DNA from 3 places in the Streptomyces sp. NPDC020807 genome. Region 1 is predicted to be linked to each of the others. Evidence: riboswitches for the same ligand, from Rfam matches in the RefSeq annotation. Region 1 holds a riboswitch; each other region holds the start of a gene.
The links. Region 1 has a riboswitch for cobalamin ahead of AB0G79_RS18260 (ABC transporter substrate-binding protein). Riboswitches for the same ligand answer to the same signal wherever they lie in the genome.
Positions count from the first base shown of each region.

Region 2: another riboswitch for cobalamin. It lies ahead of AB0G79_RS30785 (cobalamin biosynthesis protein); the one in region 1 lies ahead of AB0G79_RS18260 (ABC transporter substrate-binding protein).
Region 3: another riboswitch for cobalamin. It lies ahead of cobN (cobaltochelatase subunit CobN); the one in region 1 lies ahead of AB0G79_RS18260 (ABC transporter substrate-binding protein).

Region 1 is NZ_JBFADU010000011.1:42,158-45,422, forward strand. It holds gene AB0G79_RS18245 (glucose 1-dehydrogenase) at 1-514, shown strand, start outside; gene AB0G79_RS18250 (TetR family transcriptional regulator) at 543-1,136, shown strand; gene AB0G79_RS18255 (cold shock domain-containing protein) at 1,243-1,449, shown strand; cobalamin riboswitch at 1,567-1,697, shown strand; gene AB0G79_RS18260 (ABC transporter substrate-binding protein) at 1,836-2,849, shown strand; gene AB0G79_RS18265 (iron chelate uptake ABC transporter family permease subunit) at 2,891-3,265, shown strand, end outside.
Region 2 is NZ_JBFADU010000033.1:55,831-59,095, reverse strand. It holds gene AB0G79_RS30790 (cobyric acid synthase) at 1-245, opposite strand, end outside; gene AB0G79_RS30785 (cobalamin biosynthesis protein) at 242-1,219, opposite strand; cobalamin riboswitch at 1,252-1,387, opposite strand; gene AB0G79_RS30780 (hypothetical protein) at 1,522-1,743, opposite strand; gene AB0G79_RS30775 (inorganic phosphate transporter) at 1,756-3,024, opposite strand.
Region 3 is NZ_JBFADU010000001.1:410,942-414,206, forward strand. It holds gene AB0G79_RS01970 (precorrin-8X methylmutase) at 1-505, opposite strand, end outside; gene AB0G79_RS01975 (cobalamin biosynthesis protein CobG) at 510-1,775, opposite strand; cobalamin riboswitch at 1,855-1,993, shown strand; gene cobN (cobaltochelatase subunit CobN) at 2,033-3,265, shown strand, end outside.

The sequences.
Region 1 (3,265 bases):
GCTCGGCGAGGAGCCCGGCTTCGACATCCTCGTCAACAACGCCGGGGCGAGCGGCTCCGGCCGCGTCCACGAGCTGTCCCCCGAGGTCTTCGACCGGCTCTTCGCGATCAACGTGAAGGCCCCCCTCTTCCTCATCCAGCGGGGCCTCGACCGGCTCCGTGACGGCGGCCGGATCGTCAACGTCTCCTCCCTCGCGACCAGGACGGCCTTCCCCGAGTCCGTGACCTACGCGATGACCAAGGGCGCCGTCGACACGATGACGCTGGCGCTCGCCAAGGAGCTCGGCCCCCGGGGGATCACGGTCAACGCCGTCGCCCCCGGCTTCGTCGCCACCGACATGAACGCCCGGCGCCGGACGACCCCGGAGGCGCGCGCGGCCCTCGCCGCCCACTCGGTCTTCGGCCGGATCGGCGACCCCGCCGACATCGCGGACGTCGTCGCCTTCCTCGTCTCCGACGAGGCCCGCTGGGTCACCGGCCAGTACCTGGACGTCTCGGGCGGCAGCGCCCTCTGAGGGGTTCGCTGGATAAGGTGGGCGCACGATGACACGTTTCCGCGACAGCGTCCGGTCCCTCCTGCGCGAGCAGGTGCTCGACGCCGCCTACCGCCTCGTCGCCGCCGAGGGCTGGGGCGGCCTGCGCATGACCGGCATCGCGCGCGCCGCCGGGATCAGCCGCCAGACGCTCTACAACGAGTTCGGCTCGAAGGAGGCCATCGGCCAGGCCCTCGTCCAGCGAGAGCTGGAGGGCTTCCTCGTCGGAATCCAGCGCGAACTGGACGCCCACCGAGGCGAGTTGGAGGCCGCGGCGGCGGCCGGGGTCGGCTACACGCTCCAGCAGGCCGTGGACAACCCCCTCATCAAGAGCGTCCTGGTGGCGGCGCGCGGCGGCGACGACGACCTCCTCGCCTATCTGACCACCCGGCCCGAACCCGTCTTCGGGACGGCGATGACCCTGCTCGACGCGTACGCGATCGAGGCCTGGCCCGACGTGGACGAGGAGTCCCGCGGCCTCGCGGTCGAGACGATCGTGCGGCTCACCGTCAGTCACATCGTCCAGCCGGTGGCGTCCCCCGAGGTCTCGGCGGCGCGCATCGCGCGGATCACGGCCCGGATCGCGTACCCCGGCGGCCGCTGACCGCCACTCCCTCGCGCCGATCGACGGGCGGCGGGCGCGCCGACGGGGTACACCTCGACTGAGACCCCGTGACACCCCCATCGCCGATGACGACAGGGAGGCCGCCGTGGACGGCAGAAGCAAAGGGTTCGTGAAGTCCTTCAACCGTCGTGACGGATACGGGTTCGTCGTCCCCGTCGGTTCCGAGGAGCAGGTCTGGTTCAGCGCCGCCGACATCGAGGGCGAGGCCAGGACGCTCTCCGAGGGGCAGCAGATCACCTTCGTCCTCGCCCTCGGCGAGGGTCGTTTCGAGGCGAAGGAGATCCGCCTCTGAAGGCGCCGGCACTCCCATGGGGTGTGCGGGTGCGAAGAGGGCCTCGGCGGGCGCGGTGGTACTGTGCCGAAGCCAGTCGCACCTTTGTACGCACCCGAACGGGCGAGTGCACGGGTCAGGGAATCCGGTGGGAATCCGGAGCTGACGCGCAGCGGTGAGGGCGACGGGCGGAGCATCGGCCACTGGGCACTGTCGCGGGACGGGCCCGGGAAGGCGCTCCGTCCGGATGACCCCGAGTCCGAAGACCTGCTGGCGGCCCCGGCGTCGCGACGTCGCCCGGGGAGCACCGTACGACAGGCTCCGCGCATGAGCCGTGACGCAGAGGAAGCTCCGTGCCGTTCGCACACCCCGTCCCTCGCCCCGCCCGGACCCTGCTCCTGGCCCTGATGTCCGCGCTGGTCCTGGCCGTGGCCGGCTGCGCCGGTGGAACCGCCCCGAAGCCCGCGGCGAAGAACCAGGAGGAGGGCACCGCCTCCGGACACCCCGTGACGCTCGACAACTGCGGTCAGCGCGTACGGATCGACCGAGCGCCCCGGAGGGCCGTCGCGCTCGACCAGGGCGCCGCCGAGATCCTGCTCTCCCTCGGCCTCGCCGACCGGATGGTGGGCACCGCCACCTGGACCGACCCCGTCCTCAAAGGACTTGAGGCGGAGAACGCGAAGGTCCCGCGCCTCGCCGACCGCTACCCCTCCTTCGAGAAGGTCCTCGGCACCGAACCCGACTTCGCCGCCGCCTCCTTCGGCTACACGCTCGGCAAGGGCGGCGTGGCACCCCGCGAGCAGTTCGCGAAGCTCGGCGTCCCCACCTACCTCTCGCCGACCGACTGCGCCGGCAAGGACAACAGCGGCGACGGCGACGGCGTCCGCACCAAGCCGCTCACGATGGAGACCGTGTACGGCGAAATCCGTGACCTGGCCCGGGTGTTCGACGTGAGCGAGCGCGGCGAGAAGCTCGTCGCCGAGCTCAAGGGGCGGGTGGCGAAGGCCGCTTCGGCGGGCGACTTCACCGACGCGACCGTCCTCTACTGGTACGCCAACGCCGAATCCCCCTACATGGCCGGCTGTTGCGGGGCCCCCGGCGTCATCACCCGTGCGCTCGGCGCGAAGAACGTCTTCGACGACACCCGCGAGGAATGGCCCCAGATCAACTGGGAGAGCGTCGCCGACCGCGACCCCGACGTCCTCGTCATCGGCGACCTGATCCGCCGCTCCCAGTCCGCCGAGAGCGCCGCCAGGAAGATCGCCTTCCTGGAGTCCGACCCCGTCACGCGGAACATGACGGCGGTGCGGAAGAAGCGGTACGTGCTCCTCAGCGGCCAGGCCATGAACCCCACCCTGCGCACGGTCGAGGGCATCGAGAAGCTGGCGGCGGCGCTCCGCTCGTACGGACTCGCGAAGTGAGCGCACCCGCCACCAGGAGCCCCGCCGCCACCAGGAGCCCGGTGGCCCTCTGGGTCCTGGCCGGGCTCGCCCTCCTCGGCGCCTCCGTCGCCGTCGCGATCACCGTCGGACCCGCCGACCTGCGGGTCGGCGAGGTCGGGTCGGTCGTCGCCGCCCACCTCGGCGGCGACCCGGGCGCCTCCGGCGTCTCGCCGATCCGGGACGGCATCGTCTGGAACCTCCGTCTGCCCCGCACCCTCCTCGCGGCCGTCTGCGGCGCCGGACTCGCCGTCTGCGGCGTCGTGATGCAGTCGCTGCTCCGCAACCCGCTCGCCGACCCGTTCGTCCTCGGCGTCTCCTCCGGCGCCTCGACCGGCGCCGTCCTGGTCGTCGTCCTCGGTGTCGGCGGGGGAGTCCTCTCCGTCACCGGCGGCGCG
Region 2 (3,265 bases), on a different contig from region 1:
GGGTTCATGAGCGCGGTCGGCTCGACGCGCGCGGCCTGCGCCTGCATGGCCTGCGCGCGCCCGATCTCGGCGCCCTCGCGGGTCACGAAGGAGTTGAGGGACATGTTCTGTCCCTTGAAGGGGGCGACCTTGATCCCCTGCCGGACCAGCCAGCGGCAGATCCCGGCGGTCACGACGCTCTTGCCCGCGTCGGACGTGGTCCCGGCGACGAGCAGTCCGCCACCCCTCGTGCGGCCGCCGCTCATGCGTTCCTCCCCTTCGACGCGCGCGCGCTCAGCGCGCTCACGATCAGCCGGCCGCCGACGCAGGCGGCCAGCGACACGGCGGTGACCCGGCGCGAGAGCCGGACCGCCCGGTCGATGTCGGCGACCTCGACGGGCCGCCCCTCCCCGTTGAGGACGGGCCGGTGCTCGACCCGCCCGCCGTACGAGAGGGTCCCCCCGAGCCGTACGCCGAGTGCGCCCGCGAAGGAGGCCTCGACGGGGCCCGCGTTGGGGCTCGGGTGCTTCGCCGCGTCCGCCCGCCAGGCCCGTACGGCTCCGCGCGGGTCGCCGCCGGCGAGCGTCGCGGCGACGGCGGTCAGCCGGGCGCCGGGCCAGCCGGCCACGTCGTCGAGGCGGGCCGAGGCCCAGCCGAAGCGGAGGTAGCGCGGGGACTTGTGGCCGACCATCGCGTCGAGGGTGTTGACGGCCCGGAAGCCGAGGAGGCCGGGGACGCCCGCGACCGCGCCCCAGAAGAGGGCGCCGACGACGGCGTCGGAGGTGTTCTCGGCGACGGACTCGACGACGGCGCGGGCCATCGCGGGACCGTCGAGGGACTGCGGGTCGCGCCCGCAGAGGTGCGGCAGCCGCTCGCGGGCCACGTCCAGGTCGCCGGCGGCGAGCGCCCCGCCGATCGCCTGCGCCTCGCGGCCCAGGGTCGTACCGCCGACGACGGCCCAGACGGACGCGGCGGTGAGGGCGACGGCGGCGGCCGGCCGGTTCCGTACGGCCCGGGCGGCGAGGGCGCCCGCGGCGACGGTCGTCCCGGCGCAGACGGCGGTGTGCAGGGCGCCGCGGGCGCGGTCGTCGCGGTGCAGGCGCTGTTCGACGGCGGCGGCGGTCCGGCCGAAGAAGGCGACGGGGTGGCCGCGGCGTGGATCGCCGACGAGGCGGTCGACGGCCAGCCCGAGGGCGGCTCCGTAGGCGAAGGCACCTGTGGTTCTGATGCGGCCGGGCATGGCGCATGTCCTCACTCAGGGTCCGCGCCCTGGATCGACGTGACCGGCGGCGAGAGTTCCTGACTCCCGGACCCTGGGGGCCCGGTCACAGTGGCGGGACCGCGCCGGATTCGCACCGGACTTCCTCTGACTGCCGCCGTAATGGCCTCGGCAGTCCACCACGCGCCGCGAACAGCCGTCAACCCACCTTTGACCTGCGACGGGTCACTGTGCGAAGCACCACAAACACGGCACCACGAACACGGCGGGCGGCCCCCACCCGGAGGTGGGGACCGCCCGCCGTGAGGAGGGAGGCGCGACCGTCAGACGACGATCAGGTAGATGCCGTAGCCGACGGCCGCCGCGCAGAGGGCGAAGCAGGCGTAGGCGCCGGTACGGGCCAGGGCGGCGGAGCCGCCGTTCGCCTCGGCCTCCTCCTGCTTGCCGAGGCCGACGATCCCGAGGGTGAAGAGGCCCACGAGGGCGACGGTCGCCACGAGGCTGACTCCGAAGACGGAGCCGAGAGCTGCCCAGTCGATCTTCATGTCGTTCGTTCCTTACACCGCAGCGGCGGAGGCCGGGGGAGCGGCCGGGTCCGTGGGAACCGGCGCCGGGATGGTGGTCTTGAGGTCCTCGTCCGCGACGGCGGCGACGGAACCGGGGGCCGGCGGCGGGGTGACGGCCGCGATGGCGGTGGTCACGACGCCCGCGGGCTCCTCGTCGAGGTCGTCGGCGGTGACGTTGTTGTGGTCGACCGGCTTGCGACGGGAGAGGGTCCAGATGACGCCCGAGCCGGCGACGAGGAGGACGGCGACGGCGGCGATGCCCCAGGGGCCCTGCTTGGTCAGGAACTCGGCGCCCGCGCCGACGAGGCCGGCGGCCGGAAGGGTGAGACCCCAGGCGACGAACATCCGGGTGGCGGTCGACCAGCGGACGACACCGCCCTTGCGGCCGAGGCCGGCGCCCATCACGGCACCCGAGCAGGACTGGGTGGTGGAGAGGGAGAAGCCGAGGTGCGAGGAGGCCAGGATGACCGTCGCGGCGCTGGTCTGGGCGGCGAAGCCCTGCTGCGGCTGGAGGTCGGTCAGGCCCTTGCCCATGGTGCGGATGATGCGCCAGCCGCCGAGGTAGGTGCCGAGCGCGATGGCGACACCGGCGGAGACGACGACCCACAGGGGCGGGTTCGAGCCGGGGGCGACGACGCCCTGGGTGACCAGGGCGAGGGTGATGATGCCCATCGTCTTCTGGGCGTCGTTGGTGCCGTGGGCGAGGGAGACGAGACCGGCGGAGGCGATCTGACCGGCCCGGAAGCCCTTGGCGGTGGCCTTGGCGTCGGGGTTGGCCTTGATCTTGTACGTCAGCTTGGTGGCGGCCATCGCGGCGAGGCCGGCGACGAGCGGCGCGGCGACGGCCGGGATGAGGACCTTGGTGACGATCGTCGAGCCGTTGACCGCGGACCAGCCGGCGGACATGACGGCGGCGCCGATCAGGCCGCCGAAGAGGGCGTGGGAGGAGCTGGACGGCAGGCCCAGGAGCCAGGTCAGCAGGTTCCAGAGGATGGCGCCCACGAGCGCCGCGAAGATCACTTCTGTGCGAATGCCCTCTTCGTTGATGATCCCGCCGGAGATCGTCTTGGCGACCTCCACGGACAGGAAGGCTCCGACGAGGTTCAGCACGGCGGACATGGCCACCGCCGTCTTGGGCTTGAGCGCACCGGTCGAGATGGTCGTGGCCATCGCGTTGGCGGTGTCGTGGAAACCGTTCGTGAAATCGAACACGAGAGCTGTCACGACCACAATGGCGAGCAGCAGCGTGATGTGTTCCATTTACCCAGGCAATCGTTTGACGTCAGTGGCTCGTCGAACGTAGGCAACCTGGATGAACGGAAGGTGAACTGGGGCGGGCGACGTGGTGTCTCCATCCGGTGTCAAGAGATTCCGCTTCGCCCTCCGGCGGGCCGGATGTCCACGATGCGGTCACCCTGCGACCGCCGGTAATCCGGGGCCCTGGGCGCCCCACGAGCCCCGGCGGCGCCGGCGCTCCCGGGCGGCGTTCCGCCCCCTGGAC
Region 3 (3,265 bases), on a different contig from region 1:
CGACCGGGATGCCGAGGACGGCGGCGGGCCTGCCCGCGCCCTTCGCGACCATCTCCAGGAGGTGGAAGAGCGCGGTGGGCGCGTTGCCGATGGCGACGACGGAGCCTTCGAGGCGGTCGCGCCAGAGTTCGAGCGCGGCGGCCGAGCGGGTGGTGCCGAGCTCGGCGGCGAGGCCGGGGACGGCCGGGTCGGAGAGCGCGCAGAGCACCTCGTTGTCGGCGGGCAGCCGTTTGCGGGTGACGCCGCTGGCCACCATCTGGGCGTCGCAGAGGATCGGCGCGCCGGCCTGGAGGGCGGCGCGGGCGTCCGCGACGACCCGCGACGAGTAGGCGATATCGCTGACGAGGTCGGTCATGCCGCAGGCGTGGATCATCCGGACCGCCACCTGGGCGACGTCGGCGGGCAGGCCGTCGAGGTCCGCCTCGGCGCGGATCGTGGCAAAGGACCGGCGGTAGATCTCCGTCCCGTCCTTCTCGTAGTCGAACATCCTGGTGCTCTCGCTCATCTCGTCATCGGGTGGTGGCCGTGGTGGTCGTGCGGGCCGTGGTGACGGCTTCGTGCAGGGCGGTACGGGGGGTGGGGGCGCCGTTCACCAGGTACGCGCCGTCGGCGGTGGCGACGACGTCGACCCAGGTGCCGTGCGGGTGGCCGCAGCGGCGCTCGCAGCCGGAGTAGTGGACGGGCGTGCCCGCTCCGGGCAGGCCGCGCGCCGGGGCCGGGACGGCGTCGGCGCGGACGTCCGCGAGGGACTTGGCGCAGCCGGGGCGGCCGGTGCAGGCGGTCACGTTCACCCAGGGGGAGCCGGGGTCGGTGATCAGGCCGTGGGCGGCGAGCCGGTCGGTGCCGGCCGTGGTGCCCACGACCACCGCGCCGCGCCACGGCGTCAGCCGTACCTCTTCGGCGGGCAGCAGCGCCCGCAGCTGCGCGGCGGTGAGGCGGCCGAGGGGCGCGAGGACGTACAGGGCGCGGGCGCCGAGCGGCCCGGGCGCGGGCGGTCCTCCGTAGAGCAGGAGCGAGGCGGCAGGGGTGACGGGCTCCGCCGCGATCCCGGCCCGCGCGAGGGCGCCGGCCAGGTCGGGGGCGTGGCCGTCGGGGAGTTCCCCGACCCGCCAGGCGCCGGTTCCGGCCGCGCGGGCCGCGTCGAGGAAGGCCCCGGCGGCGGTGAGCGCGGCGCGGGCGGCGTCGGTCCCGGCGACGTGGTACGCCTGCCCGCCGACGTACAGCCGTGCGCGGCCCGCCTCCACTGCGACCAAGGTCACATCGCCGCCGAGCCCCGCCACGTCCCCGCGGCCGTCGTCGAGGACGAAGAGGAAACGGCCGGAAAGCGCCGCCGCCCAGGGGGCGGCGCAGAGGAGGGCGTCGAGTTCGCGGGCCCACAACTGGACCTCGGGGCCGCCGAGTCCGTCGAGTCCCGCGGCGGGGGAGACGACGATGTTGCGGACGCGTTCGTGCGTGGCGGAGGGCAGCAGGCCCGCGTCCGCGAGGAGCGCGGCGAGCTCCGTCCCGCAGCCGTCCGCCAGGCCGCGGAGCTCGGCGTTGCCCCGGGAGGTGACGCTCACCGAGCCGTCGCCCAGGGTCTCCGCCGCGTGCGCGAGGACCTCCACCTGACGTGCCGTCAAACGCCCTGCGGGAAGCCGGAGTCGAGCCAGGCCGCCGTCGTCGGCGGCGTGCAGGCGCAGCGCGCCGGGGCAGGCATCGCCACGGTCCCGGGCGGACGGTTCGTTCCGCTGGGGCTTCGGGGACGGGGGCGGGGTGGGCGGCATGGCGGCGAGCATACCCACGGGACAGGAGGCCCTCACCGGGTGTGATCCGGCCGACTCCCCGTCTCCCTTCGGCCCGTCCCCGGCACGATCTAGGATGCGGGAAGGCATGGGGTCCCAGGGCCCCGGGGAGGAAGCCCGGTGAGAATCCGGCGCGGTCCCGCCACTGTGAGCCCGTACCGGCCTGGCCGGTACGGGTGAGTCAGGAACTCCCCGCCGACACCACGACCACCCGGGGCGCGGACAACCCCGAGGAAGGGCCTGCGCCTGCCATGCTCCTGCTGCTGTCGCACTCCGACACCGACCTGCTCAGCGCCCGCGCGGCCGACGCCGCGGCGGACGGGGACGGTCCCGCGTACCGCTTCGCCAACCCCTCCCGGCTTCCCCTCGCCGACCTGCCCGGCCTCCTCGACGGCGTCGAGCTCGTCGTCGTCCGCCTCCTCGGCGGCCTGCGCTCCTGGCAGGAGGGGCTCGACGCGATCCACGCCGCCGGAAAGCCGGTCGTCGTGCTCAGCGGCGAACAGGCCCCCGACGCGCAGCTGATGGAGGCCTCGACGGTCCCCGTCGGCGTCGCGACCGAGGCGCACGCCTACCTCGCGCACGGCGGCCCCGCGAACCTGACGCAGCTGGCCCGCTTCCTCTCCGACACCGTGCTCCTCACCGGTCACGGCTTCGAGGCCCCGGCCGCCGCCCCCACCTGGGGTCCCCTGGAGCGCACCCCCCGCCGCACCGACGGCCCGACGGTCGCCGTGCTCTACTACCGCGCCCACCACATGAGCGGGAACACCGCCTTCGTCGACGCCCTCTGCGACGCCGTCGAGGACGCCGGGGCCCAGGCGCTGCCGCTGTACGTGGCCTCGCTGCGCGCCCCCGAGGAGGAGCTCGTCGAGACGCTCCGCGGCGCCGACGCGATCGTCACGACCGTCCTCGCCGCCGGCGGTACGAAGCCCGCCGAGGCGCAGGCCGGCGGCGACGAGGAGGCCTGGGACGCGGGGGCGCTCGCCGCGCTCGACGTGCCGATCCTCCAGGCGCTCTGCCTGACCGGTTCGCGGTCCGCCTGGGAGGAGAACGACGAGGGCCTCTCGCCGCTCGACGCCGCCAGCCAGGTGGCCGTGCCCGAGTTCGACGGCCGCCTCATCACCGTCCCGTTCTCCTTCAAGGAGATCGACGCCGACGGCCTGCCCGCGTACGTCGCCGACGCCGAGCGCGCGGCCCGCGTCGCCGGGATCGCCGTCCGGCACGCCCGGCTCCGCCACATCCCGAACGCCGAGAAGAAGCTCGCGCTCGTCCTCTCCGCGTACCCCACCAAGCACTCCCGCATCGGCAACGCCGTCGGTCTCGACACCCCCGCCTCCGCCGTCGCCCTGCTGCGCCGACTGATCGCCGAGGGGTACGACTTCGGGCCCGAGGCCGACCTGCCCGGCCTGGTCTCCGGCGACGGCGACGAGCTGATCTACGCCCTCATCGAGGCCGGCGGCCATGACCAGGACTGGCTGACCGAGGAG